4 regions of the Streptomyces sp. SJL17-4 genome follow, and region 1 is predicted to be linked to each of the others. Evidence: riboswitches for the same ligand, from Rfam matches in the RefSeq annotation. Region 1 holds a riboswitch; each other region holds the start of a gene.

What was found. A riboswitch is a leader RNA that binds a small molecule or an ion and turns the genes downstream of it on or off. The one in region 1 is predicted to bind cyclic di-AMP.
Region 2: linked by a shared signal. The riboswitch ahead of N5875_RS18475 (M23 family metallopeptidase) and the one ahead of N5875_RS06305 (LysM peptidoglycan-binding domain-containing M23 family metallopeptidase) in region 1 are both predicted to bind cyclic di-AMP.
Region 3: linked by a shared signal. The riboswitch ahead of N5875_RS09790 (M23 family metallopeptidase) and the one ahead of N5875_RS06305 (LysM peptidoglycan-binding domain-containing M23 family metallopeptidase) in region 1 are both predicted to bind cyclic di-AMP.
Region 4: linked by a shared signal. The riboswitch ahead of N5875_RS23460 (transglycosylase family protein) and the one ahead of N5875_RS06305 (LysM peptidoglycan-binding domain-containing M23 family metallopeptidase) in region 1 are both predicted to bind cyclic di-AMP.

The regions. Positions count from the first base shown of each region.
Region 1 is NZ_CP104578.1:1,419,517-1,422,765, reverse strand. Features, by position in the region: gene N5875_RS06320 (helix-turn-helix domain-containing protein) at 1-8, shown strand, start outside; gene N5875_RS06315 (DUF6126 family protein) at 43-198, shown strand; gene N5875_RS06310 (tyrosine-protein phosphatase) at 223-1,044, opposite strand; cyclic di-AMP (ydaO/yuaA leader) riboswitch at 1,433-1,593, shown strand; gene N5875_RS06305 (LysM peptidoglycan-binding domain-containing M23 family metallopeptidase) at 1,598-2,611, shown strand; gene N5875_RS06300 (SGNH/GDSL hydrolase family protein) at 2,781-3,249, shown strand, end outside.
Region 2 is NZ_CP104578.1:4,148,427-4,151,675, forward strand. Features, by position in the region: gene N5875_RS18470 (aldo/keto reductase) at 1-44, opposite strand, end outside; gene N5875_RS18475 (M23 family metallopeptidase) at 107-1,267, opposite strand; cyclic di-AMP (ydaO/yuaA leader) riboswitch at 1,279-1,425, opposite strand; gene N5875_RS18480 (PP2C family protein-serine/threonine phosphatase) at 1,627-2,835, opposite strand; gene N5875_RS18485 (MerR family transcriptional regulator) at 3,065-3,249, opposite strand, start outside.
Region 3 is NZ_CP104578.1:2,268,907-2,272,155, reverse strand. Features, by position in the region: gene N5875_RS09800 (pitrilysin family protein) at 1-222, shown strand, start outside; gene N5875_RS09795 (pitrilysin family protein) at 249-1,616, shown strand; cyclic di-AMP (ydaO/yuaA leader) riboswitch at 1,817-1,982, shown strand; gene N5875_RS09790 (M23 family metallopeptidase) at 1,995-2,768, shown strand; gene N5875_RS09785 (GntR family transcriptional regulator) at 3,039-3,249, shown strand, end outside.
Region 4 is NZ_CP104578.1:5,203,298-5,206,546, forward strand. Features, by position in the region: gene N5875_RS23455 (transglycosylase family protein) at 75-1,199, shown strand; cyclic di-AMP (ydaO/yuaA leader) riboswitch at 1,458-1,631, shown strand; gene N5875_RS23460 (transglycosylase family protein) at 1,635-2,363, shown strand; gene eno (phosphopyruvate hydratase) at 2,675-3,249, shown strand, end outside.

The DNA of each region.
Region 1 (3,249 bases):
GGCGCTGATCCCGCGTACTTCCTTCGACAGAAAAGGACCGAGATGTCCGAGAAGGCACGACCTGTCACCGGCGAAGAGCGAGGCGAGGGCAAGTTCCCCAAGGGGCTCGTCCTGCGCCTCTTCGCCTATCTGATCGCCGGGCACCTCTTCGCCGGCTTCCTCTACCTGCTGTTCATGCTGGGCGGCCAGAACCAGTAGGCCCCGGTAACCGGTAGGCCCTGGTCACGCCTCCGTGAGCAGCCGCTCGCGGAGGCGCTCGCGGGTCTCCGGGGACAGCTTCAGGCCCTCGGTGAGGTAGGTGTCCACCGAGCCCCAGGTCGCCTCGATCGTCTCGAAGGCGCCCCGCAGGTACTCCACCCGCGCGTCGAACAGCGGGCTCAGCAGCTCCATCACCTCGGGCGACATCGCGTCCGGGGCGGTGGAGCTGCGGCGTACCTTGTAGCGGCGGTGCGGGTCGTTCGACTTCACGTAGTCGGCCTCGATCGCCTCCCGCTCGACCCCGACGGCCAGCAGGGTGATCGCGATGGAGAGCCCCGCGCGGTCCTTGCCGGCCGCACAGTGCATCAGGGCGGGGAGGCTGTCCTCGGCCAGCGAGTGCAGGATCCGGCTGTGCTCCATGGTCCGCTCGACCACCATCTTCCGGTACGAGTCGGACATTCGGGCTGCGGCCTTGCCGTCGCCGAGGATGTCCCGCAGCTGCTCGATGTCGCCGTCGCGGACCAGCTTCCAGAACTCCTTTCCGTCGGCCGGGTCGTTGAGGGGTATGTTCACGTTCCGTACGCCCGGCAGTTCGACGTCCGGGCCCTCGATCTTCCGGTCGGCGAGGTTCCGGAAGTCGAAGACGGTGTGCAGTCCGAGCGAGTCGAGGAAGGTGACGTCCTCCTCGGTGGCGTGGGCGAGGTGGCCGCTACGGAAGAGGCGGCCGGGATGCACGGCGCGCCCGTCCGTCGTCGGCAGGCCGCCCACATCCCGGAAGTTGCGGACCTCGGCCAGCTCGGGTTCGTTCGCTTCGATGGGCGGGACCTGCGGCAGCTGCTGCGTCACGGATGCTCCTGATGGTCGACGTTCGGGTGCCCGACGCGAGATCGGTTCCAGGGGCAATCATCCAGGTGGGGCTGTGATGGCGCACCCCCCTGGACGGGAATGGGTGATCTGTCCGAATTGAGGCGTTGCGTATAACGCGCCCTGTTTACAGGTGAGATGAGTCTCGGCGCGTGAGCAGGGTCATAGAAGTGACGGATCGTGGCCGGACGCCCGAAGCAAATGCCCTGCGCAAAAAGGAAATCGAGGGTCCGTCATCCACGGAGGGTGACCGGAATTCCGGGTGAAAGGCCGTACGGGGAAAGCCGGGAGAAATCCGTGGCTTGTTCGTGCCGACCCCGCTCGTCTAGCGTCACCGTCAATCCGGTCGGACCGCCGAATCCTGCCACCGTCCGGAATTCCACCCATCCCATGCGTGGCAGGAGCGGGGGACCCAAGGAAGTACGCCGGTCCCGCGACGCAGGACGGCTCGGGGTGAAGTCGCGCGAGAGCGTGACCGGACATCTCCAGTCCGAACCCGACAGCTCACCTCGTAGGCGCCGGAGAGGAATTCGCCATGCCCGCGAAGGGTAAGCACCGCCGCATCAAGTCCAACCGCCTCACCCGCGGAATCGCCGCCGCCGGTACGGGAGGCGCCGTTGTCGCCCTCCCGCTCCTCGGTGCCACCGGTGCCCACGCCGCCGAGCAGGCCGCCCCGGCCGCTCCCGGCCAGGCCGTCACCGCCGCCGCCCAGGTGAAGGCCCCCGCCGTCGCCAAGGCCGCGCCCACCGCCACGAAGGCCGCGCCGAAGACGTACTCCGTCGTGCGGGGCGACTACCTGTCGAAGATCGCCGCCGAGCACGACCTCACCGGTGGCTGGCAGAAGCTGTACGCCGACAACCGTCAGGTCGTCGGCGAGGACCCCTCGCTCATCCTGCCGGGCATGAAGCTCACCCTCGGCGCCAAGAGCACCGCCAAGGCCGCACCGAAGAGCGCCGCGCCCAAGGCCGCCGCCCCCAAGAGCCCGGCGAAGGCCTCTGCGGAGAGCTCCTCGAAGAACGGCGACAGCACGCGTGCCTCCCGGAGCAGCGAGCGCGCCGCCGCTCCGGCCGCGAGCACGCAGTCGTCGGGCTCGTCGGCTTCGCAGTCGTCGGGGGCCTCCGCCTCCGGCGCCTCGACCTCCGCCTCCGGCTGGGTCGCCCCGGTCAGCGGCGGCTTCTCCACCCCGTACCGCGCCTCGGGCTCCATGTGGTCCTCCGGCTACCACACCGGTGTCGACTTCATCGCCTCCTCCGGCACCGCCGTCCGCGCCGTCGGCGCCGGCACGGTCGTCTCCGCCGGCTGGAGCGGCGCCTACGGCAACGAGGTCGTCATCCAGCACGCCGACGGCAACTACTCGCAGTACGCCCACCTCTCCTCCCTCTCCGTCTCGACCGGCCAGACGGTCTCCGGCGGTCAGCAGATCGGCCTCTCCGGCTCGACCGGCAACTCCACCGGCCCGCACCTGCACTTCGAGATCCGCACCTCGCCGAGCTACGGCTCCGACGTCGACCCGCTGGCCTACCTCCGTCAGCACGGCGTCTCCGTCTGACGGAGCGTCCCCCGCTGACACGAGCAGCTCCCCGAAGGCCCGGCACCCACGTGCCGGGCCTTCGGCCTATTCCGGCTTGGCAAATTCTTTATCGGTGGCATATGTCACCCGGCGTCAACCCCTCCTTACGGTCGCGTAAGTCACATCCGAAGGGGAAGGATGTGCACCCGTGGCAGACGATTCGAGATCAAGAGACAAGAACGCATTCGGGTCGTACGCGGCGATCGGTGACAGCTTCACCGAGGGCGTCGGAGACCCCGGGCCCGACGGGACGTACGTCGGCTGGGCGGACCGCTTCGCGGTGCTGCTCGCCGACCAGCTGCCGGAGCACGACGCCTTCCGCTACGCCAACCTGGCGGTACGCGGGCGCCTCCTCGACCAGATCGTGGCGGAACAGGTCCCCCGGGCGAAGGAACTCGCCCCCGACCTGGTGACCTTCTGCGCCGGCGGGAACGACATCATCCGCCCCGGCACGGACCCCGACGACGTCGCCGAGCGCTTCGAGCGCGCCGTCGCCGGACTGACCTCCGCCGTCGGCACCGTCATGGTGACCACCGGCTTCGACACCCGCGACGTGATCCTCCTCAAGCACCTGCGCGGCAAGATCGCCACGTACAACGGGCACGTCCGGGCCATCG
Region 2 (3,249 bases), 2.7 Mb from region 1:
AAGACGTGCAGGTCGGAACTGCCCAGCGGGCGGAGAGTCGTCATGGTCGAGACAACCGTCCGCCCCGCCGGGCCTATTCCGTCGGCTCAGGTGGCGAGCCGGGGTGTCAGAGGCTGAGGCCCTTGGAGCGCAGCCACTCCGCCGGGTCGAGGCCGGAGCCGCCGGGCGTGTGCACCTCCATGTGGAGGTGGGCGCCGGTGACGTTGCCGGTGGCGCCGACGCGGCCGATCGTCTCGCCGGTGCCCACGGTCTGGCCGGCGGAGACCGTCATGGAGGACATGTGGGCGTACCAGATCTCGGTGCCGTCCGAGAGCTCCAGGACGACGCGGTAGCCGTACGAGCCGGACCAGCCCGCCGACTTGATGGTGCCGCCGTGGACGGCCTTGAGCGGGGTGCCGGTGGGGGCGGCGAAGTCGAGGCCGGTGTGGTAGCCGGAGGACCACATCGAGCCGGACTGCATGTAGGTGGCGCTGAGGCTGTACGAGGAGAGCGGCAGCGTGTAGCTCGCGGCGAGCTTGGCGAGGCGCTCGGCCTCGGCCGCCGCCTCGGCCTTCGCCCTGGCCTCGGCTTCCGCCTTCGCCTTGGCCTCCGCCTCGGCCTTGGCCTTCGCCTCGGCGGCCGCCTTCTCCGCCGCGTCGGCCTTGGCCGCGGCCTCCGCGGCGGCCTTCTCGGCCGCCGCCTTCTCCGCCGCGGCCTTCTCGGCGGCGTCGGCGGAGGCCTGCTGCTGCTCGGCCTGCTGGAGGATGCGGGCGCGCAGGGCCTCGCCCGCGTCGCCGGCGCCGGGCGCGGCCTTCGCGGCCGGGCCGTCCTGGGTGATCAGGCCGGCCTGCTGCATCTGCGGGGTCTTCGTGCCCTGCTCGTCGTCGACGGTGGCGTACGTGGCGACGGTGAGCGGGTTCGGGTTGGCGCGGGCCGCGCTGACCGTCTCGTGGGTCTCCTCGGGGAGGAGGTCGCCGACGCCGGGCAGGTCGTGGGCGTCCGGCAGGTCGAGGTCCGGGAGGTCCGGCAGCGAGATGGCCACCGGGGGCTTCTCCTGCGCGGTGGCGAGGCCACCCGCACCGACGGCCGCGATCACACCGACGCCGAGGACGGTGGAGGAACGGGCGAAGTTGGAGCGCTGCTTGACGACACGGTGGCGGCCGCCGGAGCGGCTCTCGGCGCGGAGGGATCCCTCGGTGGGGTTCCACTCGGTGTCCGGGGCGGCGGGGCCCGCACCACCACCGAAGGCATCGAAGGGGGCTTCGGGTGCGGGAGTGTTGGACGCCACGGAGGCGCGCTCCTTTCCTTCCTTCTCGCCTACCGGGTTAGCTGACGGGTTCGGAGCAGGAAGGTCTCCTACGGGCACGGTCGCACAAGTGCGAAGGGCCCGATTCACCCCAAGTAGTGGTTCCCCGGTTCCTTTTCAGGATTCGGCGCGTGCGCACGGTGCCGTCTCTTGCGACGGCTGGGACGACCGCGCTGCGTTATCGAACGTTAATAGACGCGGGGTGCCGATTCCAAGCTGTTCCTCTTGATCATTCATTGAATTGGGAGGGAATAGTCCGACTTGACCTCCCTTCAGCAAGGGACGCCGAAACCCTCGCTACCTGACGTTATGTCAATTGTTATCGCAGTGACACCTCGCGACTACGGTCGGTGACCGGGCCTGCCGCGGGGGGATCCGGGCCCGCCCGGCGGCACCACCGGCATCGTCCGGCGCCGCTTCGGCTGCCCCGTCGCCGGGCGGCTCACCGCGAGCAGCGCCATGTCGTCCGTCGACCCGCCGCCGGTGTGCAGCCGTACGTCGTCCACGAGCGCGTCGAGCAGTTCCTCGGGCCCGGGGAAGATCCGCCCGGCGAGCCGCTCCCCCGGGTCGTAGAAGACGCCCTCGGCGTTCCGCGCCTCCGAGAGACCGTCGGTGTAGAAGAGCAGCGTCGCGCCCGGCGGGTACGGCCGCGCCTCGGCCCGGTCCGGCCACGACGCCAGATCGCCCATGCCGAGCGGCAGTGCCGGCTCGCCGGGCTCCAGCGTGTCCAGGCTCCCGTCCGCGGACAGCATCAGCGGCGGCGGATGCCCGCGGTTGACGACCCGTACGAAACCGTCGAAGGTGCCGCCCCCGTCACCGCGCGGGATCTCGGCGAGGACGGCCGTGGTGAACCCCTCGAAGGCGTCGAGCCCATGACGGCGGGTGCCCTCCCGGGCCAGGGCCCGTTCGAGCCGCTGCGCCACGCCCTCCAGGGTCCGCTCCTGCTCGGCCGCCTCCCGGAACGCCCCGATGACGACGGCGACGGCCTCGACCGCGTCCAGGCCCTTGCCCCGGACGTCGCCGACCACGAGCCGCACCCCGTAGGGGGTGTCCTGGACGGCGAACAGGTCGCCGCCGATGAACGCGTCCGCCTGCGCCGCCTCGTACCGCGCCGCGCACTGCAGCCCGCCGATCCGCTCGGCGGGCGTCGGCAGCACCGCCTTCTGCGCGGTCTCCGCGATGACCCGCGCCGAGGCGAGCCGTTCACCGCTGCGGCGGACGACCCGGTTGATGAGCAGGGCGAGCACGGAGACCGTGAGCACCGTCAGGATCTCGGTGAGCGAGGGGATCTCGGTCGCGGTGCCGTTGTAGACGTGCAGCCCGACCGAGGCGAGGACGGCGGCGATCCCGGTGAGCAGCGTCGTGAGGGTGGAGAAGAACGGTGCCGCGATCAGCGGGGCGGCGGAGAACATCGGCGCCGCGCTGTACTTGGCCGGCGTCAGGACGTCGAAGACGACCCCACCCACGATGATCAGCGGCGGCAGCGCCCGGAGGAACCTCCGGGCACCCCCGTACGGGCCACGGCCCTCGCCGCCGCGCCGCCCACCGATCGCTCCTGGGAGGTGCCCCACCTGTGCTCTCCTGCCCGGTCCGTCCCCGCGGCCCGTACCGCGCCCTCCCAGGGTGGCCGCCGCCGCCCGGGGCGGCGACTCCCAGGGGGCCGACCGGCGTACGGCCGGGGACCCGGCCCGGCCACGCGCGCGGGGAGGCGCCGCGGCGGTCTGCGCGGGCAGGTGGACGTCGAAGGACCCCGCTTCCCGGCGGCCGGGCGGGCTCGGGCTACAGGTTCCGCTCCGCGTAGATCTCCATCGCGTCCCGCACGAGGACCGCGGTGCCCTCGCCGTGCTTGTCGTAGTTCACGGTGAAGCGCGGGTCGTCGACGTACATACGGCCGAGACCGATCACGTACTCCTTGCTCGGCGTCGTGGTGGTGGACAGCCAGGCGACCTGCCGCCGCGCGATCT
Region 3 (3,249 bases), 850 kb from region 1:
GGCCGCGCCGACGAACTGTGCCGGTTCGCCGTGCTCTTCGGCGACCCGCAGCTCGCGCTGACCGCCGTCGACCGCGTCCTGGCGATCACCGCCGACGAGGTGCAGGCCGTCGCCGCGGCCACGCTGCGCCCCGACAACCGCGCGGTGCTGGTCTACGAGCCCCTGGCGACCGAACAGAGCGAGAACGCCGACGGCGACGAGGAAGAGGGAGCGGACCAGTGACCGACGCCGCCGCGTCTTTGACGAGCATGGACTTCCACCCGCAGCCGACGCCGGGCCTCGCCCGGCCCTGGGCCTTCCCGGCCCCGGACCGCGGCGCCCTGGACAACGGCCTGACGGTGCTGACCAGTCACCGCCCCGGCCAGCAGGTCGTGGCCGTGGAGATCTTCCTGCCGGCCCCGCTGGACGCCGAGCCCGCCGGCCTCGACGGTGTCGCCACCATCATGGCCCGCGCGCTCTTCGAGGGCACGGACCAGCACAGCGCCGAGGAGTTCGCGGCCGAGCTGGAGCGCTGCGGCGCCACGCTCGACGCGCACGCCGACCACCCGGGCGTACGGGTCTCCCTGGAGGTCCCCGTCTCCCGGCTGCCCAAGGCGCTCGGTCTCGTCTCCGAGGCCCTGATCGCGCCCGCGTTCCTCGAGACCGAGGTCGAGCGCCTGGTGCGCAACCGCCTCGACGAGATCCCGCACGAGACGGCCAACCCGTCCCGCCGCGCCGCCAAGCAGCTCTCCAAGGAGCTCTTCCCGGCCGAGGCCCGGATGTCCCGGCCGCGCCAGGGCACCGAGGAGACCGTCGAGGCGATCGACGCCGCCGCGGTCCGCGCCTTCTACGAGGCGTACGTCCGGCCCGCCACGGCCACCGCCGTGGTCGTCGGCGACCTCACCGGCGTCGACCTGGACAAGGTCCTCGCCGAGACCCTGGGCGCCTGGACCGGCGAGCCGGCCGAGCCGCTCCCGATGCCGCCGATCACCGCCGACGACACCGGACGGGTCGTCATCGTGGACCGTCCCGGCGCCGTCCAGACCCAGTTGCTGATCGGCCGGGTCGGACCCGACCGCCACGACAGTGTCTGGCCGGCCCAGGTCCTGGGCACCTACTGCCTCGGTGGCACCCTCACCTCGCGGCTCGACCGGGTCCTGCGCGAGGAGAAGGGCTACACGTACGGCGTGCGTGCCTTCGGGCAGGTGCTCCGCTCGGACGGCCGGGGGAACGGCGCCTCGATGCTCGCCATCAGCGGTTCCATCGACACGCCCAACACCGGCCCGGCACTTGAGGACCTGTGGAAGGTGCTGCGGACGCTGGCCGCGGAGGGGCTCACCGACGCCGAGCGGGAGACGGCCGTGCAGAACCTGGTGGGGGTCGCGCCGCTCAAGTACGAGACCGCGGCCTCCGTCGCCGGGACGCTCTCCGACCAGGTCGAGCAGCACCTCCCGGACGACTACCAGGCCCAGTTGTACGCCCGGCTGGCCGAGACCGGCACGGTCGAGGCGACCGCGGCCGTGGTCAGCGCCTTCCCCGTGGACCGGCTCGTCACCGTGCTCGTCGGCGACGCGGCGCAGATCGCGGAGCCGGTGCGCGCGCTCGGGATCGGTGAAGTGACCGTCGTGACCGGCTGATTCACGCCGCCGGCATGACAAAGGAGGGCCCCGACGGCATAGTTCGTCGGGGTCCTCCTGTTTGTCCGTATTAAGGTCAAGGGTGATCGTATGCCCTGTGGCATGTCTTACAAAAGGCGTGTCCGGTTGGTGATTGAAAGACGATCCGCATAGCGTCGGTGCGTCTGTTCGTCAGTTGCACGTGCCGCACCCGCGGCATCGGACAGACATCGCCGAGTCCCCGTCAGGCGCGAGCCTGGGGAGCCGGGGACCCATACGCAGTCCCTGGGGTGAATCGGGCGCCTTCGTCTCGTACGGAGGGGCTCGTAGGAGACCTTCCTGCTCCGAACCCGTCAGCTAACCCGGTAGGCGAGAGGGAAGGAAAGGACCAGCCCCTACATGGCGTTCACCCGTGCCACCGGGAAGCATCGTGCTCCGAGCCGGATGGCGCGCCGCGGCGTGGGCATCGCCGGCGCGGCGACGCTCGCCACCACCGGCGTCATCGGAACCCTCGCTTCCCCGGCGCTCGCCGCCGACACGGAGAACCGTTCCTCCCTCGAGGACACCGGTCTCACCAAGGTGATCACCGAGGACTCCCTCGCCGAGCGGATCGACGCCCAGGCCGCCGCCCAGGAGCAGGAGGCCTTCGAGGTCGCCGCCAAGGCGAAGGCCAAGGCCGAGGCGAAGCGCAAGGCCGAGGCCCGTGCCAAGGAGATCCGCGAGGCCGAGCAGCGCGCCGCCCGTGAGGCCGAGCGCCGCCGCCTGGCCTCCTTCCAGCTCCCCGTCGAGGGCACGTACGTCTCGACCGGCTACCAGACCGGTGGCTCGCTCTGGTCCTCCGGCAGCCACTCCGGCATCGACTTCCACGCCTCCTACGGCAGCAGCGTCGTGTCCGTCGGCTCGGGCACCGTCGTCGAGGCCGGCTGGGGCGGCGCGTACGGCAACAACGTCGTCATCCGGATGAACGACGGCACGTACACCCAGTACGGCCACCTCTCCTCCATCGGGGTCTACGTCGGCCAGAGCGTCGAGCCGGGTGAGCGGATAGGCATCTCGGGCTCGACCGGCAACTCGACCGGCCCGCACCTCCACTTCGAGGCGCGGACGACCTCCGAGTACGGCTCCGACATCAACCCGATCTCGTATCTGCGCGCCCGCGGCGTCAACGTCTGATCCCCGCGGCGTCGACGTCCGATCCAGGACGGATCGAGGACGCCTCGCGCAGGACCGGCGGTTCCGCCGCCGCCCCCAGTGCCCGTTCCGCCGCCCCACCCGCATCGCAAAAGCCCCGGCTCGTACAGAGCCGGGGCTTTTCGTCGGTCGCGGGAGACCGATATTCCGCCGGGGCATCGGAAATTCCGGCGCGCTGCAATAGAGTCGCAGATCGGGCGCAGAACAGGCGCCGCTGGAATTGACTCGCGCAGACCAAGGCGGAGGTCGGACATGCGCATTCCCGCGCACTCGGTATGCACGGCGATCCGGGACGACATCGTCTCCGGTGTCTTCGAGCGGGGCAGCCGGCTGACCGAGGACCAGCTCGCCCGCCGGTACGGGGTCTCCCGGGTCCCGGTCCGTGAGGCCCTGCGCACCCTGGAGTCCGAGGGCTTCGTGGTCACCCGCCGCCACGCCGGGGCGCATGTCGCCGAACCCACCG
Region 4 (3,249 bases), 3.8 Mb from region 1:
CAACGTGGTTGAGTAATTCGGCCATGTGCGGCAACTGGGCTCGCCCTCCTAGTCGTCACGCGAAAGGCGCTCCTATGCGTTCCGGGAACGGACGTCACCGTCGCCCCCGTCAGGCCCCCGCAATCGTCGTCGCCGCGGGTGTGACCGGCTCCGCCATGGCGCTGCCGCTGCTCGCCACCGGGTCCGCCTCCGCGGCCGACGCAGCCACCTGGGACCGGGTCGCCGAATGCGAGTCCGGCGGCCAGTGGAGCGCCAACTTCGGCAACGGCATGTACGGCGGGCTCCAGTTCACCCAGGACAGCTGGGAGCGGAACGGTGGCCTGACGTACGCGCCCAGCCCCGATCTGGCCAGTCGCGCCCAGCAGATCGCGGTGGCCGAGAAGGCCCTTGCCAAGGGCTCCAACGAGTGGGCCACCTGCGCGCCGATCGCCGGCCTGACGAACGACGGCACGTCGCCGGGCGTGGACCCCGGTCCCGCGAGCGTCCCCAAGGCCCCCACGGGGCCGGTTCCCGAGTCGAACTGGACCACGGGTCTGCCCGGGACCTCCGAGGAGACCTCGGAGGCCGCCGAGGGGGCGAAGGGGTCCGAGGACGCGAAGAAGGGCACGGGGACGGCTTCGCCGACCGCGCCCGCCACGCCCGTCTCGCCGACCGCTCCCGTCACGCCGACCACCCCGGCGAGCCCCTCCGTGTCGACCGACCCGAGCCACCCGACCGTGCCCACCACTCCGGGCACGCCCGATACATCCCTTACGCCGGGTACGCCGGGTACGCCCGGCACCCCTGACGCGCCGGGGGCCACCGAGCCCGGTGCGCCGACGGATGACGTGTCGTCGGCCACTCCCGGAACCGGGAAGCACCGGGGTGACGCCGCGCCGGAGGAAACCGGCAACCCGGACAGTTCCGCTGAATCGGGTAGACATGCTTCATCGGACAACAACCTGACCGAAAAGCCCCCGAAGGCGGCGCCGGCTGACGCTTCGAAGGAAACGGACGCAACTGACAGTCAGGGCAACTCGGGCTCCTATCTCGTGCAGCCGGGCGACAATCTGTCCGACATTGCACAGGAGAACGAACTCCCCGGGGGCTGGACCGCCCTCTACGACGCCAACCGGCAGACCGTGGGCCTCGATCCGGACTTCATCCTCCCTGGTCAGGCTCTCGACCTGACGAACGGTTCGACCGCGTCGGCGGAGTGATTCGGGGGCGTATGTCCGGTTCTGGGCAAGTGAGACATGGGTCTCTTCGCCCCAACTGGCGTGTCACGCCCGCAAACTTTGCTCCCGTCACCTCTCACCTGCACAAACACCCCCCATCGGAAGGCAAGTAGGGGCGTTATTTCCGCAATACGCCTCTTTGAACTTCCGGTGGGTCTGTGTCTACGGTCGTCACCGCTCGCCACCGCGGGCCCCGTCGACCGAAACGCCGAATCCTGCCGTCGGCCGATGGGAACAGTCGTCGCGCAAGCGCCGAAGGCAGGAGTGGGGGACCCAAGGTAAGTGCCGGCCCCGGCCGTTGAGACAGACGGCCGACGATCGGCTTGGGGTGAAGCCGCGTGCTAGGACACGCGGCCGGGCAACTTTCCGGCCCGAACCCGACAGCTCACCTCACAGGCGTCGGTGAGGAGAATCTCCATGCTGTTTTCCGGCAAGGGCAAACACCGCCGTCCCTCCAAGGCCACCCAGGTCGCCACGCTCGTCGGCGTCACCGGTGTCGCCGTGGCCGCCCCGCTGATGACCGCGGGCACCGCCTCGGCCGCCACGGCCTCCGAGTGGGACCGCGTCGCCCAGTGCGAGTCCGGCGGCAACTGGTCGATCAACACGGGCAACGGCTACTACGGCGGCCTGCAGTTCTCGGCCTCCACCTGGGCCGCGTACGGCGGCACCGCCTACGCCTCGACCGCCAACCAGGCGTCGAAGTCCCAGCAGATAGCCATCGCCGAGAAGGTCCTCGCGGGCCAGGGCAAGGGCGCCTGGCCGTCCTGTGGCGTGGGCCTCTCCGGCGCCTCGTACGACGGTGGCGCCACCGAGAGCGCGCCGCAGCAGAGCACCCAGCAGCAGCCGCAGCAGGAGCGGAAGGCCGAGCAGCCGACCACCCGCAGCGAGCAGCGCCAGGCCCCGAAGAAGGCCACGCAGCAGCAGGCCGCTCCGCAGGCCGCCGCGAAGAAGACCGTCACCACCCCGACCGGCAAGAAGGTCAAGAAGGGTGACGGCGAGTACAAGGTCGTGACCGGCGACACCCTCAGCAAGATCGCCCAGGCGCACGGCGTCAAGGGCGGCTGGGCCGAGCTCTTCGAGCTGAACGACGACGTCGTCGACAACGCCGACCTCATCTACCCGGGCCAGCAGCTTCACCTGAAGTGAGCCCGGCGGCCCGCGTGAGTCCGGCGGCTCACGCGGACCCTCCGACCCTCCCGCGGTGACCACCCCGGCCCGACGCGTCTCTCCCCCGTGCGCGTCGGGCCGGGGTTCCCCCGTTTCAGGAGGACTCCGTGGTTACCGACTGGTAGATCTGGGGTCCTTCGTCCCGAGATGCATGCCCTCGGGTCCTTTTTCGTCCCAGCGGGCGGGCGCCCGGCTGGCCGGAGCCCCCGAGCCGGTTAGGCTCTTGTCGCAAGGCCAAGCGACCCTGCACCGACCTTGCGTCACATCCAGCGTCACATCCCAAAAAGGAGATGCTCGTGCCGTCCATCGACGTCGTCGTAGCCCGGGAAATCCTGGACTCCCGAGGCAACCCCACGGTCGAGGTCGAGGTCGGCCTCGACGACGGCAGCACCGGTCGTGCTGCTGTTCCGTCCGGCGCCTCCACCGGTGCGTTCGAGGCCATCGAGCTTCGCGACGGTGACCCGAACCGCTACCTGGGCAAGGGTGTCGAGAAGGCCGTCCTCGCCGTCATCGAGCAGATCGGCCCGGAGCTCGTCGGCTACGACGCCACCGAGCAGCGCCTGATCGACCAGGCCATGTTCGACCTGGACGCCACCGAGAACAAGGGCTCCCTCGGCGCCAACGCCATCCTCGGCGTCTCCCTCGCCGTCGCGCACGCCGCGTCCGAGGCCTCGGACCTCCCGCTCTTCCGCTACCTCGGCGGCCCGAACGCGCACCTGCTGCCCGTTCCGATGATGAACATCCTCAACGGTGGGTCGCACGCCGACTCCAACGTGGACATCCAGGAGTTCATGATCGCCCCGATCGGCGCGGAGTCCTTCTCCGAGGCCCTCCGCTGGGGCGCCGAGATCTACCACACCCTCAA